2 regions of the Halomonas sp. A020 genome follow, and region 1 is predicted to be linked to the other one. Evidence: predicted binding sites of a transcription regulator. Region 1 holds the regulator's gene; the other holds the start of a gene.
The links. The regulator FNR, encoded in region 1, switches genes on or off when oxygen is low (the NO sensors DNR and NnrR bind a similar motif). The targets are predictions, from matches to a motif close to TTGATNTANATCAA.

Region 1 (15,540 bases):
CTACCGCTACCGCACCGAACTACCCGAGCGGCCCGACGAGCGCCAAGCGGCCAAAGCGGAAACCTGGTCCGTGTTCGACGACCCTGGACTTCAGGCGCAGTTCGTTCACCCGGACGGAGAAGAGGGCCACGTCAGGGCAACGCTGGCCATCGACGGCATTACCTGTGCCGCCTGCGCCTGGCTCATCGAACACCGCCTGAACGCACTCGAAGGAGTCGCTTCCAGCGCGGTCAACCTGACCCATCACCGCCTACGCGTCTCCTGGGATCCCAGCGCCATCAAGCTCTCCCAGCTCTTTGCCGAGCTTGCCGCCATCGGCTACGAGGCACAGCCCTACGAGCCCGACCACGCCCAAACGCGCTTGCAGCATGAGGAGCGCATGAACGTGCGCCGGTTAATCGTGGCAGCGGTAGGGATGATGCAGGTGATGATGTTTTCCATCCCAATCTATGTGTCAGGGCCTGGGGAACTCAGTGAAGATTTCTTTGCGCTTTTTCACTGGCTCTCGTTTGCGTTGGCCACTCCGGTGGTCTTCTTCTCAGCACTACCCTTTTTCCGCAACGCCCTTCGTGATCTCAAAACGGGCGTCTTGGGCATGGATGTGCCCGTCTCACTGGCCATCGGCGGTGCCTATCTGGCCAGCAGCTATGCCGTACTGTTCAACGTTGGCGAGGTCTATTTCGACTCTGTCGCCATGTTCACCTTCTTCCTACTATTTGGCCGCTACGTGGAAGGACGCGCGCGGCGGCGCAGCGGCCACAGCGGCAATGCATTAAGTGGTGTGCTGCCGGTTTCTGCTACCCGACTGGAGGCGGACGGCAGCGAACGCATCCTACCCGCCAGCGAGCTAGCTCCCGGGGATCGAGTGCTCATCAAGCCCGGCCACGGTGTGCCCGCCGATGGCATCATAGAAGATGGTGAATCCAGCCTGGATGAGTCGATGCTAACCGGCGAATATCTACCCGTCACTCGCCGAGTAGGCGAACAGGTCGTGGGCGGCAGTCAAAACATGGAAAACCCGCTCACGGTGCGGGTTACCCATGCCGGCAGCCATGCGCGCGCGGCGGGTATCGTGGATTTGACCGATCGGGCCTTTGCCAGCCGCCCAAGGCTGGCCCAGATGGCAGCGCGAATGGCGCACCTATTCGTTCTACGCCTACTGGTGGTCACCGCCTGTGTCACCGTGGCGTGGTGGTTCATCGACCCGTCCCGTATGCTCTGGGTGCTGCTGTCGGTGCTCGTGGTCACCTGCCCGTGTGCACTGGCGCTCGCCACCCCAACGGCTCTCACGGCAGGGCATGGTCAGTTGCGCCAACGCGGCGTCCTGATCACCCGAGCCGATGCTATTGAGTCACTTTCGAACGTGACACGGGTGATTTTTGATAAGACCGGCACGCTGACCCGTGGCGAGATGCAGCTCACCCAGACGCATCCGTTAACCGAGCAGAGCAGCGAACGGCTACGCGCGATCGCTGCCGCACTAGAAGCTCACTCCGAGCACCCGATTGCCCGCGCTTTTCGACCGTATAGGGACGCCACGCTGCAAGCGCGGCAGGTCAAAAGCGTTACCGGCAGCGGACTGGAGGGCATACTCGACGGCGCTACATGGCGCTTGGGCAAGCCCGATTTTGCAACGAGCCAAACACTCAGCACGCCTGGCCGCGGTCAGTGGCTACTACTTAGCGAAGACGATGCACCACGCGCCTGGTTCAAGCTCCATGACGGTGTCCGGGAAGACGCTGCGCACACCGTTGCCGCCCTACAAGCGAAAGGGCTTACCGTGGAGCTACTCTCCGGCGATACCCAAGAAGCGGTAGAAAGCTTAGCCGAGCAGCTCGATATCCCCGTATGGCACGCGGGCAAGTCACCGGAAGGCAAACTCGAGCGGCTGCGCGAGCTACAGGCCCAAGGCGAGCGCGTGGTGATGATTGGGGATGGCATCAACGATGTGCCGGTCTTGGCCGGCGCCGATGTGGCCATTGCCATGAACGGTGCCACCGACTTGGCGCGTACCCGCGCCGATGCGGTCTTGCTCAGCCCACGTTTGATGCGTATTTTCGAGGCCATCGAGATTGCCAACGCCACGCGACGCATCATGCGTCAAAACATGATCTGGTCGGTGTGCTACAACTTCTCTGCACTGCCTCTGGCTGCGATGGGGTTGGTACCGCCCTGGCTGGCGGCCATTGGCATGTCGCTCAGCTCACTCGTGGTCGTGGGCAATGCGCTGCGCTTGACCCGCTGGCGTAGCTCGACCGTTTCCCAGGCAGCTCCCGCGAGACCGGTGACCGCATGACGATTCTCTATTTATTGATTCCACTGTCGCTGATTTTGCTAGGGCTCGCAGTGTGGGCCTTCTTTTGGGCGGTGAAGAATGACCAGTTCGACGACTTGGAAGGCCCTGCCCATCGTATTCTGTTCGACGACGATGAGAACGATCTCACCCCCGAACAGCGCGCCGAGCGCAAAAAAGGCACCAAGCCACCCCGTGACCGTGAGCCACCGCCGTGAACCCGACCGGACTTGACTTGCCGCCACTGCTGGCAGCCTTCGTATTTGGCTTGATGGGGGGTGCCCACTGCATTGGCATGTGCGGCGGCATCATGAGTGCGCTCACCTTTGCCGTGCCACCCAGCATGCGACACCCTGCCCGTATGGGTGGATTATTGCTCGGCTATAACCTAGGGCGCATCATGAGCTACATGACGGCTGGCGCTTTGGTAGCCGGACTAGGCACCTTGATCTCACTATCGCCTCAGGCGCGTCTCGCGCTACAGGTCGTCGCGGCGGTGATGCTGATGTTGATGGCGCTGTATATCGCTAACTGGTGGAAAGGCTTATTGAAAGTGGAAGCGATAGGGCGCAGGCTTTGGCGCCATATCGAACCCATCGGCAGGCGCTTGATGCCCGTCGTGTACCTGCCCCAGGCGTTTGCTTTAGGCGCCCTGTGGGGCTGGCTACCCTGCGGATTGGTCTACTCGATGCTTGCTTGGAGCCTAGCCATTGCCGATCCGTTACAAGGGGCGCTATTGATGGGTGCCTTTGGTTTGGGCACCCTGCCCGCGCTGCTTGCGACGGGCCTAGCGGCACGCCAGCTCAGCCACTTGATTCGCCACCGTGCCACGCGCAGTATCGCCGCGCTGACCATCATCAGTTTTGCGCTGTGGCAGCTCTGGACGCTGTTCTCCCCCACCGGGCACTGAACCTATCGGCGGGCCGCACTTTCTCACCTTTCTAACTAGCTTAGCCGCTTCGGCATGGGCTTTTACGCCATTGCTTGATACAGCTCAACGCATTGCGCTACCCCCTGGCGTAGCATGAACGCATCCGTTCACTCGCTTGTTCTGTTACACCGGAGCGTTGCCTATGCCCGTTCATGCTACTGCTGCCCACGCCCAGACCACTTCATCAGTGGCTGAGGCCACTGCATGGGACGACGCCCTGATACGTCGTTATGACACGAGCGGCCCGCGCTATACCTCTTATCCGACAGCGCTGTCGTTTCACGACGGCTTCACCGCCGACGATATGGCCCAGGCACTAGAACGCAGTAACGCCAGCCAAAAGCCACTGTCGCTCTATGTCCACGTCCCATTTTGCCGCAAGATCTGCTTCTACTGTGCGTGCAACAAAATCGCTACGAAAAATACGTCGCTGGCCGAGCCCTACCTGTCTCGGCTAGATCGTGAGATGGTGCTCACGTCGCGCCATTTAGATACCCAACGACCGGTGCAGCAACTGCATTGGGGCGGCGGCACGCCGACGTTTCTTACCTTGGCGCAAATGAGCGATTTGGTCGACCGGCTTGATGCCCGTTTTGGGTTATCGAACGCGCCAGATCGGGACTATGCCATTGAAATTGACCCACGCGAAGCGGATGTCTTTACCCTGCGACATCTCCAATCGCTAGGATTTAACCGCCTAAGCCTTGGCGTTCAAGATCTCGATCCGCAGGTTCAAGCGGCGATCAATCGCGTGCAGCCCCGGGTGCTCACCGAAACGCTCATGGACGAAGCGCATCGGCTCGGCTTTCGCTCGCTCAACCTCGATTTAATCTATGGCCTTCCCTTTCAAACCGAACGGCGTTTTGCCGAAACGCTTCGTCAGGTCATCGAGCTGGGACCAGCACGATTATCGGTCTTCAACTACGCCCACATGCCAGCCCGCTTTGCGCCCCAGCGACGTATCCAGTTGGCCGACCTGCCCAGCGCCGATGAAAAGCTGGCCATGCTGCACACCACTATCGAGATGCTCACCCAGGCGGGCTATGTGCATATTGGCATGGACCACTTTGCACGCCCCGACGACAGCTTGGCCCAGGCGCAGCGCAACGGCACGCTGCAGCGTAATTTTCAAGGCTACTCCAGCCACGCCGAGTGCGATTTGATCGGTTTGGGCGTATCCGCCATTTCTCGGGTCGACGATATTTACGCCCAAAACCCTACTCAGCTCGCCCACTATGAAGCCGCCTTGGATGAAGGTAGGCTGGCAACGATAAAAGGACTACGCTTAAATAAGGATGACCTAATAAGAAGAGACGTCATCGAGCGGTTCATGTGCGATATGGCCATTGATCTCGACGCGATCGGTCAGCGTTGGCATATCGATGCGGCAGACTACTTTGCCACTGCCTTCGAGCGACTGGCGATCGCCGAACGGGATGGCCTCGTACAGCGTGAGGGCCTTCGGCTGAGCGCCACGCCGATCGGGCGATTGCTCATTCGGCATTTGGCCATGGCCTTCGACACTCACTTACAACGTCAGGATGGTCAGCGCTACTCGAAGATCGTGTGAGCGCCTTGAGCCGCCTGCCCCCTGTGCCTATGATGGCGAAAGAAGAAGGGAGACTCCTATGCCATATCCTGCCAGCCAACGACGTTCACTGCTGCAAGAGGCGCGCTGCCAGACGTGTAGTCTAAGCTCGCTGTGCTTACCGCTCGCCTTGGAGCTCGAGGATATGAGCCAGTTCGATGCGATCATTCGCCGCCGCTCGCCGTTGAAGAAAGGCGAACCCCTGTTCCGCCAAGGGGACGCTTTCACCAGTGTCTATGCGGTGCGCTCGGGTAGCTTGAAGCAGGTCACCAGCGAAGGCAACGGCCATGACCAGCTCACCAATTTCTTTCTACCCAGCGAACTAGTGGGTTTGGACGGCATCGACGAAGAGCACTACCCCGGCACGGTGATGGCTCTGGAAACGACGACGGTGTGCGAAATTCCGTTCGACCGCCTGGACTCGCTCTCCGAGGAGCTGCCCGAGCTGCGCGGCCAGCTCTATCGCAGCATGAGTAAAGAACTGCGCGACGATCGGCGAATGATGCGTCTACTGTCGCGTAAGACCGCGGATCAGCGGCTGGCGAGCTTTTTGATTACGCTCTCTGATCGCTTCCGGCGGCGGGGCTACTCGCCATACAGCTTCCGCCTATCCATGTCCCGGGCCGATATGGGTAACTACCTGGGCCTAGCGGTCGAAACGGTCAGCCGCATTCTTAGCCGCTTTCAGCAGCAGGAGGTCGTGGCCGTCTCAGGGCGCGAGGTCAATATTTTGGACATGCAGCGCCTCATTACCCTGGCAGAAGAGGAGGCGCCAACGATCACACGTTGAAGGCTTGGATGCGTCCTTCCATCAAGGCCGCCTGCTTGGCTTCGAGACCGGCAAAGTCGAATAGCTCGCGATCGGCAAGCTGCGAGGGTGCCACGTTGGTGACTGCTTTGAACATGCTCTCCAAGCGCCCAGGATGCTTCTTGTCCCACTCCGCCAACATCTCTTTGACGATTTGTCGCTGCATGTTCGGCTGCGACCCACACAAATTACAGGGAATGATGGGAAACGCCATCTGCCGCGAAAACTCAGCAATATCCGCCTCTTTACAGTAGGCCAGCGGGCGGATCACGATGTTTTTACCGTCATCCGAGAGCAGTTTCGGCGGCATGGCTTTTAGCGTACCGCCGAAGAACATGTTCAGAAACAGCGTTTCTAGAATGTCTTCGCGATGGTGGCCGAGGGCAATCTTGTTCGCGCCGATCTCTTCGGCAAACCCATACAGCGAGCCGCGGCGCAAGCGCGAGCAGAGCGCGCAGGTGGTTTTACCCTCCGGGGTTTTCTCCTTTACCACCGAGTAGGTGTCACGCTCGAGAATGTGATACTCCACCCCCAGCTTATCCAAATACTGGGGCAAGACGTGCTCTGGGAAACCAGGCTGTTTTTGGTCCATGTTGACCGCCACCAGCGAAAAATCGACCGGCGCGTTGCGTTGCAAGTTGCGCAAAATCTCCAGCATCGTGTAGCTATCTTTGCCGCCGGAGAGGCACACCATGACCCGATCGCCATCCTCGATCATGTTGTAATCGATGATCGCGTTTCCCACTTCGCGCCGCAGGCGTTTTTGCAACTTGTTGAATTCACGCTTCTGCTTGGCATCCTGCAGCTCGTGCTGCGTGGCGGTAGGCTCGTCAGACGCGCTGTCTGACAAAGTAGGGTCAAAGTAGTCAGGTGATAACATGGTCGTCGCACTGCCGGTGGGTAAAGGAGCAGTATGTATTCTAACAACACTCCGAAGCTCTACCCAATACAAACCCTAGGCGGTCAGGGCGATCTCGCGCTGCAAACGTAGATACAGAAGTGCACTCGCGGTGGCTTCGCTGGTCACGCTAGGCCAGATCAGCCGTGGCAGCCGCCAACGGGTCAGCGCCTCGCCAAGCGATTCGAGGGTATCGACCTGCGGATGCAGCCGCCGTAGCTGTCGCCCGTGCAACTTGGCAACGTCGACCTGGGCGTTGGGTAAACCGAACCCCAATACGCGTTTGAATAGCCCGTTGAGCGGCTCGATCGTGCGCTCTAACTGCCAACCAACGAGCGGCCGATTCTCGATGAATTCGGCCAGCTCTGTCAGGCATTCGATATCTGGGGAGCGCGGGGTATCCGTCGCGTGTAACTGCTGATGGCGGCGCAGGGTGGCAGACACTGGCACGGGAGATTCTGACAGTGTGGCCCACCAGATACGGCTAGTGTGCACACGCCGCGGACTGAGCACGACGGCCGCCACGCTGACGACATTGGGCTGACCGTCACTCACCTGGCAGGCCATCGCGACGGACTCCTCGCCCATGTACGGCTGAAATAGCCACGCGTAGGGCGAATCGGCCCATCGGCGTCGATCGCTTTCCCGCTGCAGCAGCGTTCTTAACGAGCCGCTCAGCAGCGTCATGTGTCGATCTAACAAGCGCATTCCGCTCACGAATACTCCAAATGATAGCGGTGGGAAAGGCGCTGCTTGAAGTCCTTCACAATGTGGAGGGCTTCTCGCAGCAGGTCTCGCTCCAGCGAAGAGAGCTCTTGCACTACGACCCGGTTAGTGCGCTTGGCGTGGGCGCTATCCAGCTCCTGAAGCTGCTGACGCAGGCGCAGCTCGGTGAACAGTGCCAGCGCCTCACCCACATCGTCGGCAAAGCGTCGATCCAGACGCCCGTCGGTGGCCAGATCATCCAAACGATCCAGCGTCGAAGTGACCGTTATCCGCCGCTCGAGGGCCATGGTGCGCACGCCGTGCACGATGGGGAAAATCCCGCCTTTTTTGATATCGATACCGTGCTGCGGCTTCTTCAGTGAGCCAAATAGGGTCAGCGGCGTCGAGAAGCGCAGTGCCGCACGGGCAAAGTACGAGAGCAGCAGCTCATCGTGGGAGCAGTGCTCGAACAGCGCGTGGCGGACTTGGTCGAGCAGCGTCGGATTGCCCGCCACGCCATGAGAGTCGAGCAGAATGGCCAGTTTCATCAAACTGTCACCATCGCGGGCACTGACCCATTTGGCGATACGCTGCTGCCACTGGGAGACCGTGCCCACCCACTCAGGGTTGGACACCATGATATTCCCCGGACAGGGCGGGTAACCCAGCGTTATCAACGTTTGGGTCAAGGTCGCCATGTCGTCAGCGACCGTGGGCCACTGGCAGTCGTCAGCGAGGATCAAACCGTTATCCTGGTCGGTTTTTAGGATTTGCTCGCCGCGCCCCTCACTGCCCATCACCATCAGGCAACTTTGGCGGTGATACTGCTCGGGCACCGTAAAACCCCAGGCTTTACTCATGATGCGGCCATTGAGCGCTGCCAGTAACTCCATGGCAAAGCGCAGCTTCACGCCCTGCGCCATTAGCGCGTTGACCAACTCTGGGGTACGTTGGCTGGCAGCCGCCAAAGCTTCCAGGCCATTGGCTTGCTCGACCTGTAAACTCACCACGTAGCTACGGCTGGAGAAAAAGCTCAGCACGTCCATCAATTCCACGACGCCTCGGGCGTGCTCATCCTCCATTACCACTACGCGAGCGACCTTATGCCGAGTCATCATAATCAGTGCTTCGAACAGGTATTGATCGGGCGCGACGGTGACCAGTGATTGGTTGGCCAGCGACGCCACAGGCGAGTGCTGGGTACTCTCCCCCAATACCAACCCATTGAGCAGGTCGGTTTTAGTGACCATGCCCAGCGCCTCTTGCGTATTCACCAGCAGGCTATCGGCATGGCTATCGTTCAGTTGGCGAACGGCGTCGTGAATGGTGCTCGATGCATCGATGAGTACCGGCTCGCGCATACATTCGCGCACTTTGGCCAGCATGAAACCCGCCATCGTGACGCCACCATCAGCGCGTTTTTCCGTTAGCAGGCGCGCTTTGTGTGACAGCGACTGCTTGAAAAACTGTTCAAACGGTGGGTAGTGACGGCAGAGCTGGGTAAACAGTGCTTTGGGCATCACATAGCACAAGCACTCCTGCTCGGCTTGGAAGCGGTAACGGCTCTTGCCATTGAGAATACTGATCGCTCCGAACAGATCACCGGCGGTGTAGTGACCAATTCGCGCGCTAGCGGCAGGCAGCGTGGGGTCCAACTCAGCGACCTCCCCCTTATGAATCAGAAACACCGACTCGCCTGCCTGCCCCATCTCGAGGATGACTTCATCGCGATCGAAGAAGGCAAGATCCATCCCACGACGAACATGATCACGCCCGGCGTCATCGATCAGCGTAAACGGCAGCTGGGAGAGATCCACGTCTACCATGGGCGACCTCGCTTAAGGGCAGTGATTGAGACATACCACCCACGGGGTGGCGAACGTTAGACATATCGACTCATTATACTTTTAGCTATAGCGCTTACGTCTTAACGACCTTTGTTTAGCGACGAAAGTAGTGACTTTCCCGAACGTTTTAAATTCGGCTAAACACCTTTGGTTAAGGTAGCAAACATTGTTTTTAAGCGAGCCATAGACCATTGTCCTATCGCGACATGAATGGCGTTAAAATAACGCTTAAAATTCATCAAAAATAATGCTTTATGTCTTCACACCCGGCTCTTACCCCGCCATTTAAACACCCTGATACCAAAGTCTGGGATTTATTTTTGGTGATTATTGCCCAGTATTACCCATGAGTCATACAGGGTAATCGCATGCCGCTTGTCTTATGCACTTCAAGCCGCTAACGATAACTTGCCGACCACCCCTTAACGACATAAACGGCTTAACAATAAGAAGGTGACGTGTTTGGCAGCACTGTTTTACCGCTCACTCAACAGCGCGGTTTTCCATGCGGGGTTGCCCTGATGAACCACACGCTATCTTGAGTTCACTTTCCAACCCTAAAAATCACAACTGGAGAGCAACACAATGGCAGACGATAAATCCAATGCTGCTGAATACTGGAAGGCCAACGTCCGGCTGATCTTCGGATGCCTCGTAGTCTGGGCATTTGTCTCCTACGGCTGCGCCATCCTCTTTCGCCCACTGCTCGCGGGCATTCCCGTCGGCGGTACGGATCTGGGCTTCTGGTTTGCTCAGCAAGGCTCCATTCTCACCTTCATCGTGCTGATCTTCTTCTACGCCTGGAGAATGAACGCGCTCGATAAAAAATACGGCCTGGGGGAGTAAGCCAGCATGAGCCAGTTTGCAATCAACTTACTGTTCGTTGGCGCCTCGTTTGCGCTCTATATCGGCATTGCGATATGGGCGCGAGCAGGCTCCACCAAAGACTTCTACGTTGCCGGCGGCGGCGTACACCCGATCACCAATGGTATGGCCACGGCGGCCGACTGGATGTCGGCGGCGTCGTTCATCTCCATGGCGGGCCTGCTCGCGTCGGGCGGCTACGCCAACTCCACGTTCTTGATGGGCTGGACCGGTGGCTACGTCATTCTGGCGATGTTGCTGGCCCCTTACCTGCGTAAGTTCGGCAAGTTCACCGTGCCAGACTTCATTGGTGACCGCTTCTACAGCAACACAGCGCGTTTGGTCGCGATCATCTGCTTGATCGTGGCTTCCGTCACCTACGTTATCGGTCAGATGACTGGTGCGGGCGTCGCGTTTTCCCGCTTCCTGGAAGTGAGTAACACCTGGGGCATCTGGATTGCCGCTGCCATCGTCTTCATGTATGCCGTATTCGGCGGTATGAAAGGCATCACGTATACCCAGGTAGCGCAGTACATCGTACTGATCATTGCCTATACAATTCCGGCGGTGTTCATCGCCATGCAGCTCACCGGCAACCCGATTCCGATGTTCGGCATGTTCAGCACCCACACCGAGTCCGGTATCCCGCTGCTGCAAAAGCTGGATGACGTCGTGAATGCACTCGGCTTCCGTGACTACACCGCCGACGTGGACAACAAGCTCAACATGGTGCTGTTCACCCTGTCGCTGATGGTCGGTACCGCCGGTCTGCCCCACGTGATCATTCGCTTCTTCACCGTACCGAAGGTCGCCGATGCACGCTGGTCGGCAGGCTGGGCACTGGTGTTCATCGCCCTGCTCTACCTGACAGCCCCCGCGGTTGGCTCCATGGCACGCCTGAACCTGATGACGACCGTTTATCCAGAAATGGCTGGCCAAACGGAAAACTACGAAGAAGCTGCGCGTAACCCGATCCTCTACGAAGATCGTCCGGAATGGTTCCGCACCTGGGAAGAGACCGGCCTGATCACCCACAACGATCTGAACGACGATGGCCGTATCCAGTTCTACAACGGTGCTGCTGACTATTCAGACCGCGGCTGGGAAGGCAACGAACTGGAGGTCAACAACGACATCCTAGTACTGGCTAACCCTGAAATTGCCAACCTGCCCGGCTGGGTAGTGGGCTTGATCGCGGCAGGTGGTATCGCAGCGGCACTCTCCACGGCAGCGGGTCTGCTCTTGGCGATCTCGTCAGCGATCAGTCACGATTTGATCAAAACCATGATCAACCCGAAAATCTCTGAAAAAGGCGAAATGCTGGCAGCCCGTATCTCCATGGGCGGCGCGATCTTACTGGCGACCTACTTAGGGCTCAATCCGCCTGGGTTTGCAGCACAAACGGTAGCACTTGCCTTCGGTATTGCCGGTGCCTCGCTGTTCCCTGCGCTGATGATGGGTATCTTCTCTAAGCGCATGAACAACAAAGGCGCGGTTGCCGGTATGCTGGCGGGTCTCATCTGCACCCTGCTCTACATCTTCACCTACTTGGGCTGGTTCTTCATTCCGGGCACCAATATGCTGGCCAACACGCCGGATAACTGGATGCTGGGTATCTCACCGCTCTCGTTTGGTGCCGTAGGTGCGATCATCAACTTCGCCGTGGCCTTCATTGTCTCCAACGCCACCGATGCACCGCCGCAAGAAATTCAGGACCTGGTGGAAAGTGTACGCTATCCGAAAGGTGCTGGTGCTGCGGTCGATCACTAAGTCATAATCGTTCCACTCTATTGCGCCGTGGGCCAATAGCGAACGGAACCACCCTCCATCGGGCTTCCTTAGGGAAGCCCGATGGCTTTTCAGAAGGAAAACGTATGATTTGGCACTTAGTGGCCGCCGTGTTTGCAGGTCTTGCCGCGGCTGGGATTGGCCTTCTGCTTCGCACTTTGAGCCGCAAGCGGCTTCCCAAATGGATTGTGCCAGTGTTTGGCGGACTGGGCATGCTGGGCTATCAAATACAGTTCGAGTACGGCTGGTATGAGCATAAACAACAGCAGTTACCGGAAACGGCCAAAGTGATCTCCAGCGATACCACTCGCCAGATCTGGCGGCCGTGGACACTACTGTTTCCCATGACGACTACCTTCAGCGTGGTGGATAGCGACAACGTGCGTTCGCAAACCGTCGAGGGCGACATCATCGCCGAGTTCATTTTGTACCAGTTCGAGCGTCGCCATACCGACCTGATCACCACGCAGCCCTATCTTCTCAACTGCGCTAGCCGAGAGCTGATTCCCCTCAACCTAGAGAGCGGAGAAGCAGATCTCAACGAGCTTCGCCCTCTACGGGAAACGTCCCCCCTACTGACCACCGTTTGCCAACTAGCCAACGAACGGCAGACGTAGCGCCTCACCTTCGCCTAGAATGGAGCCCTTTACTGGGCGAAGGGCGGTTTAAAGCTCCGTTCAAAGCAGGATGGGTGAGGAGACACTATGTTTCATGGCGGGCTGCTGATCGCAGTGTCACTGCTCTATATTGCAGTGCTGTTTGGAATTGCCTGGTTTGGCGACCGGCGGGCGCGTACTCATGGCGCCAGCCGCCGCCGCCCCCTCATTTACAGTCTGGCGCTCGCCATTTACTGCACCTCATGGACCTTCTACGGCGCGGTCGGCCAGGCTGCCACGGCGGGCTGGTCGTTTGCCAGCATCTTTGTCGGGCCCATTCTGACTTTTTTGCTCTTCTGGCCCGTGCTGGCGAAGATGATCCGCGTTGCCAAGCACCAGAACGTCACCTCCATTGCCGACTTCATCGCTTCTCGCTACGGTAAAACCCAATCTCTAGCAGCCTTTGCGAGCCTAGTAGCCCTGATCGGCACGCTGCCTTATATCGCGCTTCAGCTAAAGGCCGTTTCGACGACCTTTAGTGTCTTGACCGACGCCCCCGACATGTCCCACGCCCCTCTGTTTGGCGATACGGCCTTTTACGTAGCGGTGGTGATGGCCATTTTTGCCATTCTGTTTGGCACCCGGCACACCGATGCCACCGAGCATCACGAAGGGTTGATCCATGCGGTCGCCTTCGAGTCGCTGGTCAAACTGGTAGCGTTCTTGGTGCTGGGTGCCTTCGTCACCTGGGGGATGTTCGACGGCCTTGGCGAATTGATGGGCCATGCCGAAAGCCAGCTCGAGTTGCAGCGCCAGCTCGCCAACCAAGACTTTGGCCAAAGCTTCTGGGCGCAAACATTGCTCGCCATGCTCGCCATTTTGTGCCTGCCGCGCCAGTTTCACGTGGCCGTGGTGGAAAACATCCATCCAGACGATGCCACCAAAGCGCGCTGGTTGTTTCCACTCTATTTGCTGGCCATTGCATTCTTCGTCGTGCCACTGGCGGCCGCTGGCTTGCTGCTGTTCTCAGAAAGCGGTGTAGAGCCCGATACCTATGTGCTTGCGCTCTCCATGGCCTCCGGCCAGCAGTGGCTCACGCTGCTGACCTTCATCGGCGGCTTCTCTGCCGCCACCGGCATGGTCATCGTGGCGGCGGTAGCGGTCTCGATCATGATTTCGAACGAGATCGTGATTCCCGCGCTCTTTAGATTGCGCTGGTTCGACACCAAGGCCCGCGACTATGGCCGTTTGGTACTGCGCGCTCGCCGCTTGACCATCGTGGCCGTGCTGGCCATGGCGTACGGCTTTTACCAGCTGATTGGCGAGTTCACCTCGCTGGCCTCCATCGGCATGCTCTCGTTTGCCGCAGCGGCCCAGTTTGCCCCCGCGCTGATTGGCGGGCTGTACTGGAAGCGCGGCAACCGCTTGGGCGTGATCGTGGGCATGAACGTGGGCTTTGCCATTTGGGCGTATAGCCTGCTGATGCCCGCCATGATCAATGCCGGCGTGCTGCCACAAGCATGGTTAGCGGGCGGCCCGCTGGGGCTTAACTGGCTGTCACCCACGGCGCTATTTGGTTTGAACCTGGGGGACACCTTTACTCACGGGGTCATGCTGTCACTCGGCATCAATCTGTTTTGCTATATCTTCGTCTCTCAGGTGACGTCTCAACGAGTGGTAGAGCGCATTCAAGCGTCGCTGTTCGTCGATAGCGTCGAAACCCGACAAACCTCGGTGAATCGCCCCTGGACGGGGGCCACGACGGTGGGCGATTTGAAAGTGCTGTGCGAGCGCTTCCTGGGTGCAGGTCAGGTCGACCGCGCCTTCGATGATTACGCTCGCCGAGCGGGCAAGCCGCTGGATGATGGCACCCGCGCCTCCATCGACGTGATCCAATTCACCGAGCGGTTTCTCGCCTCTGTCTTGGGGGCATCGTCGGCGCGGATCGTAGTGAACTCGGCCCTTCAGGGGCGTGGTATCGGCATTTCCGATGTGATCTCCATCGTGGATGAAGCCTCCCAAGTGCTCGAGTTCAACCGCGCCCTGCTGCAGGCGACCATCGAGAACATCAATCAGGGCATTAGCGTGGTCGACCAGAACTTACGCCTGGTGGTGTGGAACCAGCGCTATCTGGAGCTCTTTCGCTTCCCCGACCACATCATTCGCGTTGGCGCACCGATGGACCGTATCTTCCGCTACAACGCCCACAACGGCGAGTACGGGCCCGGCGATCCCGAAGAGCACGTTCAACTGCTGCTGGACAACATCCGAGAAGGCCAGCCCCACCGCTACGTGCGTTACCGCCAGGACGGCAGCGTGCTGGAAGTACAGGGCAACCCCATGCCCGGCGGCGGCTTCGTCTATACCTATCAAGACATCACCCAGCAAAAGCGTATCGAAGAAGCGCTGATCCGCTCGGAAAACAATATCCGTATCTATACCGATAACGTCCCGGCCCTGATCGCCTACTTCGATAAAGAGAGCCGCTACCTGTTTACCAACCGTGCCTACGAGCAGGCCTTCAACATCGACCGCAACGCGGTGATCGGGCGTCGCTACGAGGACGTGCTACCGGTGAAGCAAGCCGAAGAGCGGGTGCCCTGGGTACAGCGCACGCTGGCCGGTGAGCGGGTGAGTTTTGAAGTTTCCATGCGGGTCAACGACGCCATGCGCTATATGTTGGTGACCTACACCCCGCACTTTGGCGATAGCCAGTCGATTCTGGGCTTCTTCGCGCTGTATCAAGACATTACCGAGCGCCGCCAAGCAGAAATTGCCCTCAAAGAGACCAACGAAACCCTGGAAGAGCGGGTGCGCGAGCGTACCCAGGCGCTCTCCGAAGCCAACGCCGCGCTTCGCCAAGAGAACCGCGTGCGTGCCGAAGCGGAGCAGGCCCTGCGCCAGGCCAAACAGCTAGCGGAAGACGCCAATGCTTCGAAAACGCGCTTCCTGGCGGCCGCCAGCCACGACTTGTTGCAGCCTCTGAACGCGGCGCGCTTGTTTACCTCGGCACTGATGCAGAACGTCACCGCCAGCGATACCCAGCGCACCATTGGCCATATCGACAACTCGCTACAGGCCGCCGAAGAGCTGCTGGGCACGCTGCTGGACATCTCCAAGCTGGATGCAGGGGCGCTGACGCCTCGGCGCAGCCACTTTGCCCTGGCCGATATTTTTCGCCCGCTGCGCGCCGAATTCGACGTCATGGCGGACGATCGAGGG
Region 2 (15,540 bases), 1.6 Mb from region 1:
TGCGGTGCTGGTCGTGCTGGTGCTGTCGATCAATCTTCTGGGCGACTGGCTGCGCGATGTCATGAACCCACGACTCTACAAAGGCTGAGGACACCATGGCACTTCTTGAAGTCTCTCAACTCGACGTCCGCTTTGCCCTGCGCCAGGGCGAAGTACGCGCCCTGCGCGACGTCAACTTCACTCTCGAGCGCGGCGAGCGCCTGGGTATCGTCGGCGAATCGGGCGCGGGTAAATCCGTCGCCGCCTTCTCGTTGCTGAATTTGATCGCCAAACCAGGTTTCATTGCGGGCGGAAGCATCACGTTCGAAGGCAAAGAGCTCAACAGCATGTCGGAGCGAGGCCTGCGCAAAGTGCGCGGCAACCGCATTTCGATGATCTTCCAAGACCCGATGATGACACTGAATCCAGTGCTCTCCATCGGCGAACAGATGGTGGAGTGCTTGAAGGCCCACCGCCGCATCTCCACCAAAGAAGCCCGGGCCATCGCCCTGGACAAACTACGCCAGGTGCAGATCCCCTCTCCCGAAAAGCGCTTGGATCAGTATCCCCACGAGCTTTCCGGCGGGATGCGCCAGCGCATCATCATCGCCATTGCCCTGCTACTCGACCCGGACATCATCATTGCCGACGAACCCACCACGGCACTGGACGTGACGATTCAAGCCGAAATCATGGCGCTGCTGCTGGAGCTATGCGAACAGCACAACGTGGGCTTGATTTTGATCACTCACGATCTGGGCGTGGTAAGCCAAGTGACCCAGCGTATGCTGGTGATGTACGCTGGCCGCGTCATCGAGCAGGGCCCTACGCGGGAAATCATCAACGACCCGCAACATCCTTACACCCAAGGCTTGATCAATGCACTGCCGCAAATGGCGACGCCGGGTGAAAAACTCAACCAGATTCGTGGCAGTATGCCGTCACTCTCTAATTTGCCCAGCGGCTGTGCGTTCCATCCCCGCTGTGATTTTATCAACCGCGCCGACGGGCTCCCCCGGCCGGGCTGCACCCAGCAAGTCCCCGATTTCGTCGAGTCTGGCAACTGTCGCGTGGCCTGCCACATGGTGGCGGAAATGTTGGAAGATCGCCGCTTGAAGGAGGAGAGCCTATGAATGCCCAGGCGGAAACGATCGCGACCATGCCGACTCAAAACGAAGCGAGCAACGACTCGCTACTGCAAATTCGCGGTCTTAAAAAGCGTTTCTCACTCTCCGGTGATTTTCTGGAGCAGCTACGCTTCAAAGGCGGCAAGCTGATTCGCCATCAGGAGTATGTCCACGCCATTAACGGCGTCAATCTGGACATCAAGCGCGGCGAAGCGCTCTGCGTGGTGGGTGAATCTGGCTGCGGTAAGTCCACCGTGGCGCGCACGGTCATGGGGCTGATTTCTCCGTCAGAGGGTGAAATTCGCTACGACGGCCAGCGCATCGACGATCTCAGCTCGAAGCAGCTCCTGCCCTACCGCAAGCGCATGCAGATGATCTTCCAGAACCCTTACGCGTCGCTGAACCCACGCATGACCATTCAGCAGACGCTGGAAGAGCCACTGCGGCTGCACCATCCCGACTGGAACCGCCAGCAGATCCTCGATAAAGTCGAGGAGGTGATGCGTTCGGTGGGTATCGACCCCGATTGGGGCAAGCGCTTTGGCCACGAGTTTTCTGGCGGTCAGCGTCAGCGAATTGCCATTGCCCGTGCGCTGGCCGTCGATCCCGAATTCATCGTCGCCGATGAGCCCATTTCAGCGCTAGACGTCTCTATCCAAGCACAGGTGCTCAACCTGCTGATGGATGCCCAGCGGGATCGCAACCTGACCTATCTGTTCATTACCCACGATCTGGCGGTGGTCGAGCACTTTGGGACACGGGTGGCCGTGATGTATCTGGGCACCGTATGTGAAGTCGCCACGACCGCCACGCTGTTTGCCAAGCCTCGCCACCCCTATACCCAGGCATTGTTGTCGGCCATTCCCCGCTTGGAGGACGACCGCCCCCAGCATATTCGCCTGTCGGGTGAAGTGCCGACACCGGTCAACTTACCCAGCGGCTGCGTTTTCCATGGTCGTTGTCCCCATGCTAACGCCCGCTGTAAGCAAGAAATACCTGCTTTGATAACCCAGGATGACGGCACCCGCGTAGCGTGTCACGCTGTTGAGGAAGGCCGCCTATGAGCGCGGCCCCTTCAAGCGCCATACGCTTGGTCGTTTTGCGAGGTAAGGCATGGAAATTCGCTGGCTAGAAGACTTCATTGCCCTGGCCAGAACGCGACACTTCTCCCGCGCCGCCGACGAACAACACGTCACGCAGCCTACCTTTTCAAGGCGGATCAAACTGCTCGAAGAGGAAATGGGCGTCACGTTGATCAACCGACAAACGTTACCGCTGTCGTTGACGCCTGCGGGTGAAGAGTTCTTGACGCTCTGCGAACAGGTCACCGACCGGGTGCGTTTGACGCGCGACCGCGTTCGTGAAATTAGCGCCGGCCAGCAGCGGCGAATCATGGTAGCCGCACCGCAAAGTCTGCTGGCGCATTTTCTACCGGAATGGTTAGCCAGCAGCGGCTGGCAGGAGCGCATTCAGCCCTACCTTCGCGCGACGGGCTGGGTGGCCAGCGACTACTTTCAGGCGCTGGCTCGGGCAGAGTGCGATCTAGCGATTTGCTATTGGCCCGTTGGACGCTGCGATCTGGATATCGACACTAGCGCCTGCACCTATCGAGTCATTGGGCATGAACGGCTAATTCCCGTGACCGGGCGTAAAAACGACGGGTCGCCGTGTGCACTACTGCCTGGCGCTCGCCAGCAGCCAGTGCCCTGGCTGGCCTACCCCAAACGTGGGCTACTCGGCTCGGCTGTCAAAGCACATTTGGCACGGTTGCCGCAAAGCACGTACTTAACGGCACAGAGCGAAAACCTCTATGCAGCAGGTATCAAAGAACTGGTGCTGCTGGGGTATGGCATGAGCTGGCTACCCGAGCGAAATGTGGCCGCAGAGCTAGCTGACGGCACCTTGGTCAGGGCGGGCGACAGCCGCTGGGACGTACCCATGGAGCTGCGGTTGTATCGTCACCAAAGCCAGCACCATGCCGAACTCGATAGTTTGTGGGGCCAGCTCTCACCGCCCCGACTTTGAAAGGACGTTTATATGTCAGCAACCCTCTATCAACTGCAGCGCGACCACATCCAAGCACTGAATCATGCTTATCAAGCGCGCATGGCGGCGCATAACCTGGATAGTTTGGCGATATACAGCGGCCATGCGAACAACCACTTCGCTGATGACCATGCCACCAGCTTTCAGTCCTACGGCCATTTCATTCATTGGGTGGGGATGGCCGATGTTCAGCACAGCTGGCTGGTGATTCAGCCCCATCAGCGCCCCCAGCTTTATCTGTACGCGCCTGCCGATTTTTGGCACTTACCGACTCAGCTGCCTGAAGAACCCTGGGTGGCGGAGTTCGACGTACATTTATGTAGCGATAAAATCACCCCGCCGCTCACTGGACGCGCTGCCGTGATCGGCGATCTGAAGGAGCTCGCGAGCACGACACCCCTCGCCAATGTCGCCACACTTCATCCCGAAGGCTTGGTACGCGAACTCGACGAGTTGCGCATGGTCAAGTCCGCCTACGAAGTGGCTTGCCTGCGCGAAGCCAATCGACTAGCAATCGCGGGCCACCAAGCGGCTAATGCTGCTTTTATCGGTGCGTCGGCCGAACTGGATGTGCAGCTCGCCTATTTAGGGGCCAGCCGACAGCGAGAGTCGGACGTGCCTTATCAAAACATTATCGGTCTAAATGAGCATGCCGGGGTCTTACACTATCAGCGCTATGACCTGTCAGCCCCCAAACGGCGTTATAGCCTGCTAGTCGATGCGGGCCGTCGTTTTCGCGGCTACTGTGCGGACATTACCCGTACCTATGCAGGCCCGGATGCACCCAGCGAATTTGGCGGGTTAATCAGCGCCATGCACGGTCTGAAAGATGAACTCATCACCCACATCGTTCCTGGCATCGAGTTTCTAACGCTACATGAGCAGATGCACCGAGGCCTAGCCGACATATTGATCTCGCACGGACTGTATCAGGGCAGCGCAGAGAGCGCCGTGGAAACCGGTGTTACCCGCGCCTTTTGCCCGCATGGACTGGGCCACTCATTAGGGATTCAGGTACACGATGTGGCCGGATTGAGGCAGCCAGACGGGAGCCCATCGCCAGCACCTGACACCCATCCAGCCCTGCGTCTTACCCGTACACTGCAAGCCGGTATGGTCATCACCATCGAGCCAGGCCTCTATTTCATTCCCATGTTGCTGGCACCACTGCGTAAAATGCCCCACCCCATCGACTGGACGCTGGTCGACCGGCTCGCCGTGTGCGGAGGCATACGCATCGAGGATAATATCCTAGTGACAGAAGGCGGATCTGAGAACTTGACGTTATAGCCACTCCCTCGCCCAACAAAAAACGCCCGGCTTACGCGTGTAAGCCGGGCGTATATGTATCGGATTGGTTTAGAAACGGTAAGTAATACCGCCGCCGATCGTCACTGGCTCGATATCGACTTCGCCAACGGTGGCGCCAGCCGCATTGATGTCGGCGCTTACGTCCGCGTAGCTAACATAGCCGTTCAGCATGACGTTATCCGTCACTGCCAAATCCACACCCGCTTGGCCGATGGCGCCGTAGCTCTCGTCGATGCTCAAGCCAGATGGCTCGCTGGAAAAACTCGTGTAGTTCAAACCAAGACCTACGTAAGGCTGAACTTTCGAGTCCAAACCACCCATCGGGTAGTAGTTGACCAGCAGGTTCACCGGCAGACGGTCGACGCTACCTGCGCTGCCGCCCGGCGTCGTGTTCAGGTCATGTTCGAATTTTTCAGAGCTGTTGAGTTCGACGCCAAATTTGTCGCTGAACAGGTAGCCCGCACCATAAGTGAACCCACGTGCGCTTTGTACGTTGAGGTCCGCACCGCCAACATTGCCGTTACCTGAGCCCGTATCCGTTTGGGCAACACCGCCGCGAACAAACACATCGCCTGCTTCGTAGGCCATAACGGCTTGGCTCGCCATGACGGCACTGGCAGACACGATAGCGGCGGTGATCAATTTCATTTTGCTCATCAGGGTCATCCTCTTGCATCTTGCTTGGGATTGATGCTGGTCAACGCCAGCTAACCTATACAATATATAGTATAAGAACACCGTTTCCAAATTTCATGTGAAATTTTATTATAGGTTTTCTGGCTCTGATAGCTTTTGTTAACTATCGCGCTTGACAAACGAGCATAAAAAAAGTCCCCCGAAGGGGACCCAGGTGGAGCACGCCAGCTCACTCGGTGTATTGCCGGGCAGCGCCGCGGCAACGTTGCAAAGAAGGGAGAGCATTGAGTGCCGGTTGCATCGCGACCTTAATGACTCTATTCATTTGCGGGTTACCTTTTATATTGCGAGCTGTGTGCCAAAAAAATAATTTCTATTAAAAAACATAATCTTACTAAATAAATGAGTAAAGAAAGCGTTCGCTATCTCTTTACCCCATGAAAAAGCGCACCAGCGGCGCGCATTTTTCGCTGCATTGCTTCATAACGAATCACTCAACCGCCACCAGCAACTAGCCTTACTGGCTTACTTGATTGCGGCCGCCGCGCTTGGCTCGATAAAGTGCCTCATCTGCTAAGACCAAGAGTCGGTCTCTGTTGTCCTCTGATACGTCGGTGCTACAGACCATACCCGCCGAGAGCGTGCACGCAAACTCCTGCTCCCCTTGGTTAAAGCGCAGGCGAGAAAAGTATTGGCGAATGTCTTCCAAGCGCTTCCGACCGTCCTCTGCGCTGCAGTGTGGCAGCACCACTAAAAACTCCTCGCCCCCATACCGGCCAATCATATCGGTTTGGCGTAGGCGCTGACGCAGCAGCGTCGCCACCGACGCAATCACGACGTCCCCTGTGGCATGGCCATAGGTATCATTCACCGATTTGAAATGGTCGATGTCCACCATGGCGACCACCACCGAATAGTGTTGTCGGAAGCCACGACATATCTCGTTGATCGCGGCACTTTTAATGCTGGCATGCTTGAGCAGCCCGGTCAGACTGTCTTTATTGAGCAGCGCCGACAGTGTGCGTGAGCGGGCCACGCGCACACGAATCGAGGCTACCAGCTGCGCAGCGAGAATGGGCTTGGTGAGGAAGTCATCGGCTCCGTGGCTGAGCGCATCTACCTGCTTACCTAAGTCCATCTCTGCAGATAAGAAGACGATGGGCAGACTACTCCACTCGTCATACTGCCGAACCACTGACGCTAAATCAGGGCCATCGTAATCCGGCATGTGCACATCCATCAGTAAGAGTTCGGGTCTAAACGAGGCGAGTTGATCGATGATATGGCGGGGATTGTCGAGGATGCGCACTTCCATCCCCGCGGCTTCTAGCACGAGCTGGTAATAAGCCGCCAGCTGTTGGTCGTCGTCCACGACGAGAATACGAGCGGGTGGCGATTGACGCTCTTGAAGAAGCTGCTCCAGGCGGTTCACCAATTGCGGTATGTTCAGTGGCTTCAAAAAATAGCCATGCGCATTTAACTGTGCCGCTCGCATACGTGCATCGAAGGAGTCACAGTCGCTGATGAAAAGCAGGGGGCAAGAGAGCGCTTGCAACGGTGCAAGGTGTCCCACGCCTGCCATGGCGTCTACGATCAAAATATCGGGAGACTGATTGGCGATCGCTTGGCACGCCTCTGGCACAGAGTCGAAAAGGCGGACGTCATAACTGAAGTTCATCAACTGTTCACGGATATGCTTACCGAGCTCGTCATCTTCTTCGATCAGCCAAATCTTAGCGGATGTGCCGTTGATTTCTTGAGGCCCATCAACGCTAGGCGCCTGCTGCAAACTAGGCACGAGCTCGATTTGCATCGACTGTAATTGGCTACTCACCACGTTGACGAGCTGAAGATCGATGGCTTGATCGCTCTCCTCCAGCCAGCGCTTAAGGCCATTTTCCAACAGCCGTGCTTGGCTGCCGATCGTATCGAAACCAAACGTCCCTGCCGACCCTGCCAGTTTGTGTAGTCGATGGTAAACATCGGTCAACGTATCCCGAGGGGCTTGTGGGTCGCCACTGGACGGGGCTTCGGTGGTGACCATTAGCTGAGCACGTAACGTTTGCTGCAAACGCGTGAGAACACTGCACAACGATGCCAATTCGGCTTGCAGATTATGCTGATAGGTTTGTTTGAGCAGTGCCAGTTTGTGCTCTAGCGACTGTTGATCATGATTTGCCACACGCCTGCTCCCAAAGAGTGCGAACTTGATTAGCCAGGGTCATGGGATCAAACGGTTTGGCAATCACGCTTTCGGCACCGAGTGCGATGAGTTGATCCACCTCGTGGGGTTGTACTTTGGCGGTCATGAACGCGATGGGCACTTTCTCGAGACTCGAGCGTTGACGCAACGCCGCTAGAGTCGATGGCCCATCCATACCAGGCATCATGACATCGAGTAGAATCATGTCTGGAGCGAACGCTTCGGCTTCTTCCAATGCCTGCTCCCCTGAAGCACAGACTTTGACGTTAAAACCACCGACGACTTCGAGAGCAAGTGTCGCTACCGTTTGGATATCAGGATCATCTTCTACATACAAAATACGCTCTAAGCTGCTCATTCGTTATCCACCATCTGGACCAGTTGGGTTCGTTGTTGAATTGCCTCGAGCAACTCTGTCGGACTAATGCGCGATTTCAAGAACACCGTCTCGACACGATGTTGATCTGCTTCACTGATGGACTGCCCAGATAGGATAATGATTCGCGCGTGGGGCTGCTCTTCACGAATCTGCTCTAGTAAATCCCAACCTTCGCCGTCAGGCAGACCAATATCCAAAATAATGGCATCGTAGCGTCGATAGGCTAAGTGGCGACGTGCCATGGCCACGCTCACCGCGTGATCACACTCTGCATGCTCATCCAGCATGGCGCGTATGACCGCATGGAGGTCGGGGTCATCCTCGATATGCAGTAGCCTCAGGCGCTCTTGATGAGTCTGCATCTGCTCGCTGAGTAGTGCTAGCAGGTGTTCAGTCTGAATGGGTTTTGCCAACCAAGCGATGTCCTCTAAGTGACCTTCCAGAGCGACACCGCCTCGCTCCATGCTCCCCGTCACCACCATGACGGGGGTATGCTTCGACGCCCGCTGCTGTCGCAGCGCATGAATCACATCGAAACCGCTCATGTCGGGTAGTCCAATATCGACGGTGATGGCGTCATAGTGTTGGTTGGCCAGTTTCTCTAGCGCCATGGCACCGTCCAAGGCAGAGTCCACTTCGAAACCGGCTTGAGCCAATGTTTCAAAAAGAACACGCACGACGGAAGGATCATCCTCGATCACCAGCACTCGGCCCGCGTCAGCGCCCCGCGAATCACTAAGAGTATCCGAGGGATGAAGAGGCAGGGAGAACCAGAAACAGCTGCCCTTGCCCTCTTCTGAATCGAAGCCCATCTCACCTTCCATGTGCTCGATTAGCTCGCGCGTAATCGCCAAACCCAACCCCGTTCCCCCTTTCGCCCGCGAGTCGGAGGCATCGACTTGTGCGAACTTACTAAAAATATGGCCTTTGAAGTGGTCGGGAATTCCCGGCCCATCGTCTTTGACGGTCACCATCATCCTATGGTCTTGCTTATCGACACTGATTTGGACTTCTCCTCCCTCCGGCGAAAACTTCACGGCATTGGAGAGCAGGTTCGCCATGACCTGACGAAGCCGCTGACCGTCGACACGCACCTGTGTATCGGGATGAGGATTATCCAGCGTCAACGTCACCTGCCGCTCATGGCGATAGTGGCGATTCTCCTCGATGGCACTTTCCAGTAAACGCTGCAGCGGCTGCCACTGCATATCGAACGCCAGTTTACCGGCGGCTATTTTTTCGATATCCAGCAGGTCGTTGATCAAGTGGGTGAGCCGCTGACTATTTTTATGCGCGATGTTGACCATACGCATGACGGTATCCGGCACGCTGCCAAGCGCCCCAGCAGCGACCATACCCAGCGCTCCCGAAATGGACGTAAGCGGCGTACGCAGCTCATGACTCACGGTCGAGACAAACTCGTTTTTCATTTGCTCGACGCGCTTCGATTCAGAAATATCTTCGGCAATGCCCAAGTAACCGGTAATCGTGCCTTGCTGATCTTTAATAGCGGTCACCACCAGCTTGATGGGCACACGATCGCCCGCGCGGGTCAGATAGGTCCACTCGTTGACATCGCGCTTTTCCAGGGCAGCCCGGTGGGTAAACACCTCCAAGGGCGTCAAGGTATGGCCTGCACTCTGGCTCAGTTCGAGGAGCCGCTGTTCGACTTCATCGGCATCGTGAAACAGCATGGGAGTTTGCACTCCGATGACCTCGCTCGCCTGATATCCCAAAAGGTCTTCAGCACCTTTGTTGAACAGCTTGATCACTCCCTGGGTATCCATGGCGATAATGGCAAAATCCACGGCAGCATCGAGCACCGAGCTCAGCAAATCATTGCTACTGGCGAGTGCTCTGGTGCGTTGATCGACCTCGCGCTCTAAATTGCTCTGCGTATGGCGAAGGCGTTTGAACGCATCGCTGAGCTCCGCGCTCATCGCACCCAATAAATTAGAAAGCTGCTGGAACTCGACGATGCGACTGTCGGGAAGTTTGGGCGTTTTGCCTTTGGCAATCGAATCGCTCAGCGTCCGCCCTTTTTTGCCGAGACGGGTTAGCGGCTGAGTAATCATACGGCTCAAGAGTTCAGCCGCCACGATGCCAAAGATCAATACTGCCGCTAACATGGCAAACAAAACGGTCCGATAAGCTTCCATGGCACGCACGGTAGGCAGTGCCGGCGTCTCTAACAATACGTGATCGACACCTCCTACGCCGCGGGCAGGTAACTGTAGTGTATAAAACCCCTGAGAAAAGCGAACGGCCGGGTTATCCAAATTGCCTGGAAGCCACATACGCATGCGCTCGTCTAGATCGATGAGTTCATCTCCAGATGCCAGCGTTAGTGAGTTGAGATGACCTACCTGTGCCAGCAGCTCACCCTCTGCATCGAGTAGTCCAATATTGACGTTGCTATCTGCCCTTACTCGACCAATATGGTAAACGAAACGCTGATCGGCTCCGGGTTCCGACAAACGCCCCACCAGCTCGTTGCCCATGGCATTGAGCGTTTGGTTGACAAAGTTTTCTTGCCCCTGACGCATGGCATGGCCTTCGTACAGAATCAGCGGAATACCCGTCATCAATGTGACCGACAATAGGGCACAAAACAGCAGATGTTTGAGCCTTAATAAAGCCCCTGCCGTCGGCAGCCAAGACCGTTGAGATAGCCCACAAATAATAATGATCGCGCTAGCGATGACCGCGTTGAAAACACCGTTGATGGCTTGTTTTAAATACACCAGCAGCGTTAGCTCTTGGCTCCATCCTAACCACAAAGGCAATAATAGAAAGTCGATCGGGGCGGCGATCGCCGTCCAAAAGATCAGTGCAGCAATGATCAAGTTTTTGACTTTATGGTGGTAAAGCCAAGAGACCACGAGCGCCTCTAGGATGAACACCATGACGGTGACGGGATTTTCCCAAAAGGCGTAAGTATAAACGCCTGAGGCGACCCCAATCAGTACCGCTGGCCATGTCCCCAGCCAAGCAATGGCCAGCATGACAGCCACCGAGCCAAATACGAAATAAACGTTAAACAGTACCGAAAGCTGTAGCATATTACCCGCCACGCCAGCGACGAGCAGACACGCAAACAGAATACCTAGATACCAAGGAGCCCCATTGAAGCGTCCGATTCGTTCAGTGCCGAACACGCGTAGGCACCTCCGCATACGGGAAAGTTATGTAAAACGTACTGCCTTCTCCCTCTGTGGATTGAAAACCGATAGTGCCCCCCATTTGTTCGGTCATCGCCTTACTGATTGAAAGTCCCAAACCCGTTCCTCCTTTAACGCGTCGATCACTCGCATCTGCTTGCGAAAATTTTTGGAAAATCCGTTCCCTAAACGCCTCAGGTATTCCGCATCCGCTATCCTTTACGTTGATGCGTATCTCTTTATCAAACTCGTCACAATATATAACGACGTCACTGTTAAGCCGAGAGAACTTTGCAGCATTAGAGAGTAAGTTGGCCATGACCTGCTGAAAGCGCAATACATCGACGTTAATAAAACGGTCTCTCGATAGCGTTTCCAACCGTAAAGCAACGCCATGCTGGTCGGCATAAGGCTGGTTTTCAAGTAGCGCAGCCTTGAGCAGTTCTCCTAGTTCTCTTGGCTGGCAAATAACATTGAGCTGCCCCGCCAAGAGTTTTTCGATATCCAAAAGATCATTGATCAACAGAGACAGCCGCTCGCCGTTTTTCAATGCCATGGAGAGCATCTTGTGGGTGCTCTCGGGTAGCTCTCCAGTAGCACCGCCCAGCACTAGCTTCAACCCGCCGGCCATGGCCGTGAGTGGGGTACGAAGTTCATGGCTCACCGTGGAAACGAACTCGCTCTTCAGTGCATCGACTCGCTGCCGATCTAACGCCGAGCCAATCCAACGGCTCAATAGCTTGATGAAGAGTGTGTCGGTTTCAGCAAAACGGTGCTGGCGAGGATCGGCGGAAGAGAAGCTCACCGTTCCAAAGAGCTGATCACCCAGTTGAATCGACGATCCCATATACGCTTTGAGGCCGAAGGTGTCGTAACACGGATGATGCCTAAGATCGCTCTCGGTCGTATCGTGAACGGCCAATAGACCGCTGGTTTTTAGCGTCATGTCACAGTAGGTATTGGCCAAGGGCAAGCACTGGCCGGCCGCCAGCGTGACATCCTTCGGCGCCGTGACGGCGACGACTTCGAATACCCCTCTATGGATACGGCTAATGATGCCAATTTGAAGATTGAGATAGCGACAGCCCAACGCCAACGCTTCCTGAAATTGCCTATCGATACCTAAATGATTAGAGGTGCTGATATCGTTAAGTGCGGCCAATGCGTCCACCAGTGAACGCTGGCGAGATTCATCGTCAGCCAACTGTCGTTTAACGTCGTTGACCCTGGTAAGCTCATTTTCCAGCCCAATTCGATTGATTTCATCTTCTACGCACGCCGCCAAGTCGGTCAACACCTGACGCTGGGAAGGGCTCAAACGGCGCGGCTCGGGGTGGATGATACACAAGGTGCCTACTCGAAAGCCGTTGGCAGTGGTCAGCGGCACGCCTGCATAGAAGCGAATGCCGCGACGGGCGGTGACCAGCACATTGTCAGCAAAGCGGGAATCTTGGCTGGCATCTTCTATCTCGAAGATGCTCTCTCCTTGAATGGCGTGCGCGCAAAAAGACTCCTTTCTGCAGGTCTGCGTCAGCGAAATGCCCTGACGTGACTTGAACCACTGGCGCTCCTCATCGACCAATGACACTAACGCAATGTCCACGTCAAAAATGGAAGTAGCCAATCGGGTGATCCGATCGAAGCGCTCCTCTGGCGGAGTATCCAAAATGGCTAAACTATGTAACGCCAGCAGCCGCGCTCGTTCACTCTCCACCATGACAGAAACCTCAAAGGTGTCTAACCGCCAATATTATCCATCGGGCATAGCGCCGCTAAGATCGTTTAGTTACTGTCAATGTATGCCTTAATGTGGGTGCTGTCGCTGGCTGTATCGATATTTTACATTTGCACTACTCGCAGCCGGTTACGACTCAACCACTTTGGAAACGCACTCATGACCTCACCCTGCACCTACTACGTTACCGGTGGCGCCCAAGGCATCGGTCTGGGCATTGCCCATACCCTTTTGGCCAAGGGACACCGTGTCGTCATTACCGATATTGATGGCGAAGCCCTCGACGCCGCTGCGCAAAGGCTGCCTCATCCGTCGCAACTGCTGACTCTCACAGCGGATGTCAGCGATGAAGCCCAGGTGATGGCTAGCCTCGAAAAAAGCGTCACCCACTTTGGCCGCCTGGACGGTATCGTGCATAACGCTGGCATTGCCGACCCTTTTCATGGCCCGGTGGAGCAGCTTTCGCTAGAGACATGGCAGGCATACTTGAACACCAATCTCACCGGTGCCTTTTTGTGTGCCAAACATGGCGCTGCCTACTTACGTCCTCACGGCGGCAGCATGGTGTTGATGGCTTCGTCACGCGCCATCCAATCCGAGCCGGACACTGAAGCCTACGCCGCCAGCAAAGGCGGCATCGTCGCCTTGACGCATGCGCTGGCGGTCAGCCTGGGGCCTGATGTTCGCGTCAACGCTATCAGCCCCGGCTGGATCGAAGTGGGCGACTGGCAAAAACCCAGCCGACAGCAGTCGGTGGAGCACCGGGATATCGATCGCGAACAACACCCGGCTGGCCGCTTGGGTACCCCCGAAGACATCGCTTCACTCACTCACTTTCTGCTCTCTAAAGAGTCTGGTTTTATTACCGGCCAGAATTTCGTCGTCGACGGCGGCATGACACGCAAAATGATCTATGCCGAATAGCGGCCTGCGCGCAAAGGTGCCGCATCAAAAAAGGCCATCGAAGGATGGCCTTTACATGGCAACTCCACGTTGGATTAAGGCGTAACGATGATTTTGACTTGCGCCTTATCGTTCAACAGCGCCTCGAAGCCCTCCTCCACGATATCCGCCAGCGGAATGCGTTGAGTGACCATATCCTCGGCGCGGAAGTAGCCCCGCTGCATCAATGCCATCACCGCTGGGTACACATGGCGATAGGCAATAATGCCTTTCATGGTGCGCTCTTTGATCACCAAGTCATTAGGCTGAAAACTGGCCTCTGACTCCCAAATACTCACCACCACCACTTCGCCGCCCTCGTGGGTGCTGTGCAGCGCTTGATTTAGCACGGCGGGAATGCCGGTCACTTCGAAGGCCACGTCCACCCCGCCGCCGCTCAAAGCGTGCAGTTTTTCCACCGCGTTTTCTTGCTGTGGGTCGACGACGATGGCGCCCAGCACTTCGGCTTTGGCTTTACGAGAAGGCGCGACTTCGACCGCATAAATCTGTGCAGCCCCGGCGGCTTTGAGCGCTTCGATGGTCATCAAGCCAATCGGCCCAGCACCAAACACCACGGCACTATCCCCGGCTTTGAGGCTGCTCTGGCGTACTGCATGCAGCGCGACCGCCGCAGGCTCGACCAGCGCCCCCTGCTCGAAGCTAAGGTCATCCGGCAGTTTGTGCACCATGTGCTCACCCATCACGGTGAACTCAGAGAATCCGCCGCCACCGCCGGAAAGGCCGTGAAAGCCGAGTAGCGGCGTCAGGTTGTAGCGCTCCATCTGATAAGCGCCATCTTTATTAGGCGAGAGGATCGGCTCAATGGCCACGCGGTCGCCTACCTTCACCCGAGTCACTTTCTCACCAACCTCGACCACTTCGCCTGCGAACTCATGGCCCATAATGATCGGTGCCTGGCCGCCGCTAATGGGGTGCGGTTTGCCTACCGGAATAAAAATCGGCCCGGCGGCATACTCGTGTAAATCGCTGCCGCAAATACCGCAGGCGGCGACTTTCACTTTCACCGCATGGGGGTCATCGATGGTCGGCACCGGCACCTGTTCGACGCGCAAATCTTTCGCCGCATACCACACCGCGGCCTGCATCTGTGATTGATCCGTTGACTGGCTCATAGGTTGCCCTTTCTGTTAAGACACATGGCTTTTAAGACACATGGTGAACCGGCTGCAGCCCATAGACGGGGGTATCTAGTCCTTCCATACGCGCCTTCAACTGCAGCGCCAAATAGTGAGAGTAGTGCCGGGACTGGTGCAGGTTGCCACCGTGGAACCACAGCGCCTCTTGTTGGGTGGGCTTCCACATATTGCGCAGCTCCCCTTCCCACGGGCCGGGGTCTTTGGTGGTGTCAGAGCCTAATCCCCAACATTTGCCCACCTTGTCCGCTACCTCTTGAGAAATCAGTCGAGCCGCCCACCCATTCATCGAGCCATAGCCGGTGGCGTAGACGATCAGATCAGCGTCCAATTCGCTGCCGTCGGTGAGCGTGATCGAGCGCGGATTGATCCGCTCGATACCCACACCGCTGCGCAGCTTGATATCGCCATTGGCGACCAGATCGCAGGCCCCCACATCGATGTAATAGCCCGAGCCACGGCGCAGGTACTTCAAAAACAGGCCAGACTCATCGTCACCGAAGTCGAGCATGAAGCCCGCGTCTTCGAGCTTTTGGTAAAATTCAGCATCACGCCGTTTAATGGCATCGAACGCCGGACGTTGAAAATCGGGCAACACCTTGTAAGGAATCGAGGCAAACAGTAGGTCTGCTTTTTCGTGGGTCAACCCGCCCGCGACGGCCTCCTCCGAGTAAAGCGGCCCCAGCACTTCTTCCATCAATGAGTCCGACTTGACGATATGGGTCGAGGAGCGCTGAAGCATGGTGACATCGGCATCATGCTCCCAGAGCGCGGCAGCAATATCGTGAGCCGAGTTATTCGAGCCCACGATCACGCAATTTTTACCGGCGTAGGCATCCGGCCCTGGGTGCTGGCTGGAGTGCTGCT

Region 2: the regulator FNR is predicted to act here: its motif matches at 5,151-5,164, upstream of FRH_RS13320 (OmpW family outer membrane protein).

What each region holds. Positions count from the first base shown of each region.
Region 1 covers NZ_AP022850.1:477,207-492,746, forward strand. Annotated here, with positions in the region: gene FRH_RS02195 (heavy metal translocating P-type ATPase) at 1-2,296, shown strand, start outside; gene ccoS (cbb3-type cytochrome oxidase assembly protein CcoS) at 2,293-2,511, shown strand; gene FRH_RS02205 (sulfite exporter TauE/SafE family protein) at 2,508-3,203, shown strand; gene hemN (oxygen-independent coproporphyrinogen III oxidase) at 3,367-4,794, shown strand; gene fnr (fumarate/nitrate reduction transcriptional regulator Fnr) at 4,853-5,602, shown strand; gene ttcA (tRNA 2-thiocytidine(32) synthetase TtcA) at 5,592-6,500, opposite strand; gene FRH_RS02225 (DNA polymerase III subunit epsilon) at 6,576-7,226, opposite strand; gene FRH_RS02230 (putative nucleotidyltransferase substrate binding domain-containing protein) at 7,232-9,049, opposite strand; gene FRH_RS02235 (DUF4212 domain-containing protein) at 9,656-9,916, shown strand; gene FRH_RS02240 (sodium:solute symporter family protein) at 9,923-11,704, shown strand; gene FRH_RS02245 (hypothetical protein) at 11,809-12,339, shown strand; gene FRH_RS02250 (NahK/ErcS family hybrid sensor histidine kinase/response regulator) at 12,427-15,540, shown strand, end outside.
Region 2 covers NZ_AP022850.1:2,851,386-2,866,925, reverse strand. Annotated here, with positions in the region: gene FRH_RS13345 (ABC transporter permease) at 1-88, shown strand, start outside; gene FRH_RS13340 (ABC transporter ATP-binding protein) at 96-1,112, shown strand; gene FRH_RS13335 (oligopeptide/dipeptide ABC transporter ATP-binding protein) at 1,109-2,170, shown strand; gene FRH_RS13330 (LysR family transcriptional regulator) at 2,220-3,131, shown strand; gene pepQ (Xaa-Pro dipeptidase) at 3,144-4,442, shown strand; gene FRH_RS13320 (OmpW family outer membrane protein) at 4,512-5,120, opposite strand; gene FRH_RS13315 (diguanylate cyclase) at 5,617-7,281, opposite strand; gene FRH_RS13310 (response regulator) at 7,268-7,660, opposite strand; gene FRH_RS13305 (response regulator) at 7,657-10,839, opposite strand; gene FRH_RS13300 (GAF domain-containing protein) at 10,826-12,559, opposite strand; gene FRH_RS13295 (SDR family oxidoreductase) at 12,737-13,501, shown strand; gene FRH_RS13290 (2,3-butanediol dehydrogenase) at 13,576-14,652, opposite strand; gene FRH_RS13285 (NAD(P)/FAD-dependent oxidoreductase) at 14,684-15,540, opposite strand, start outside.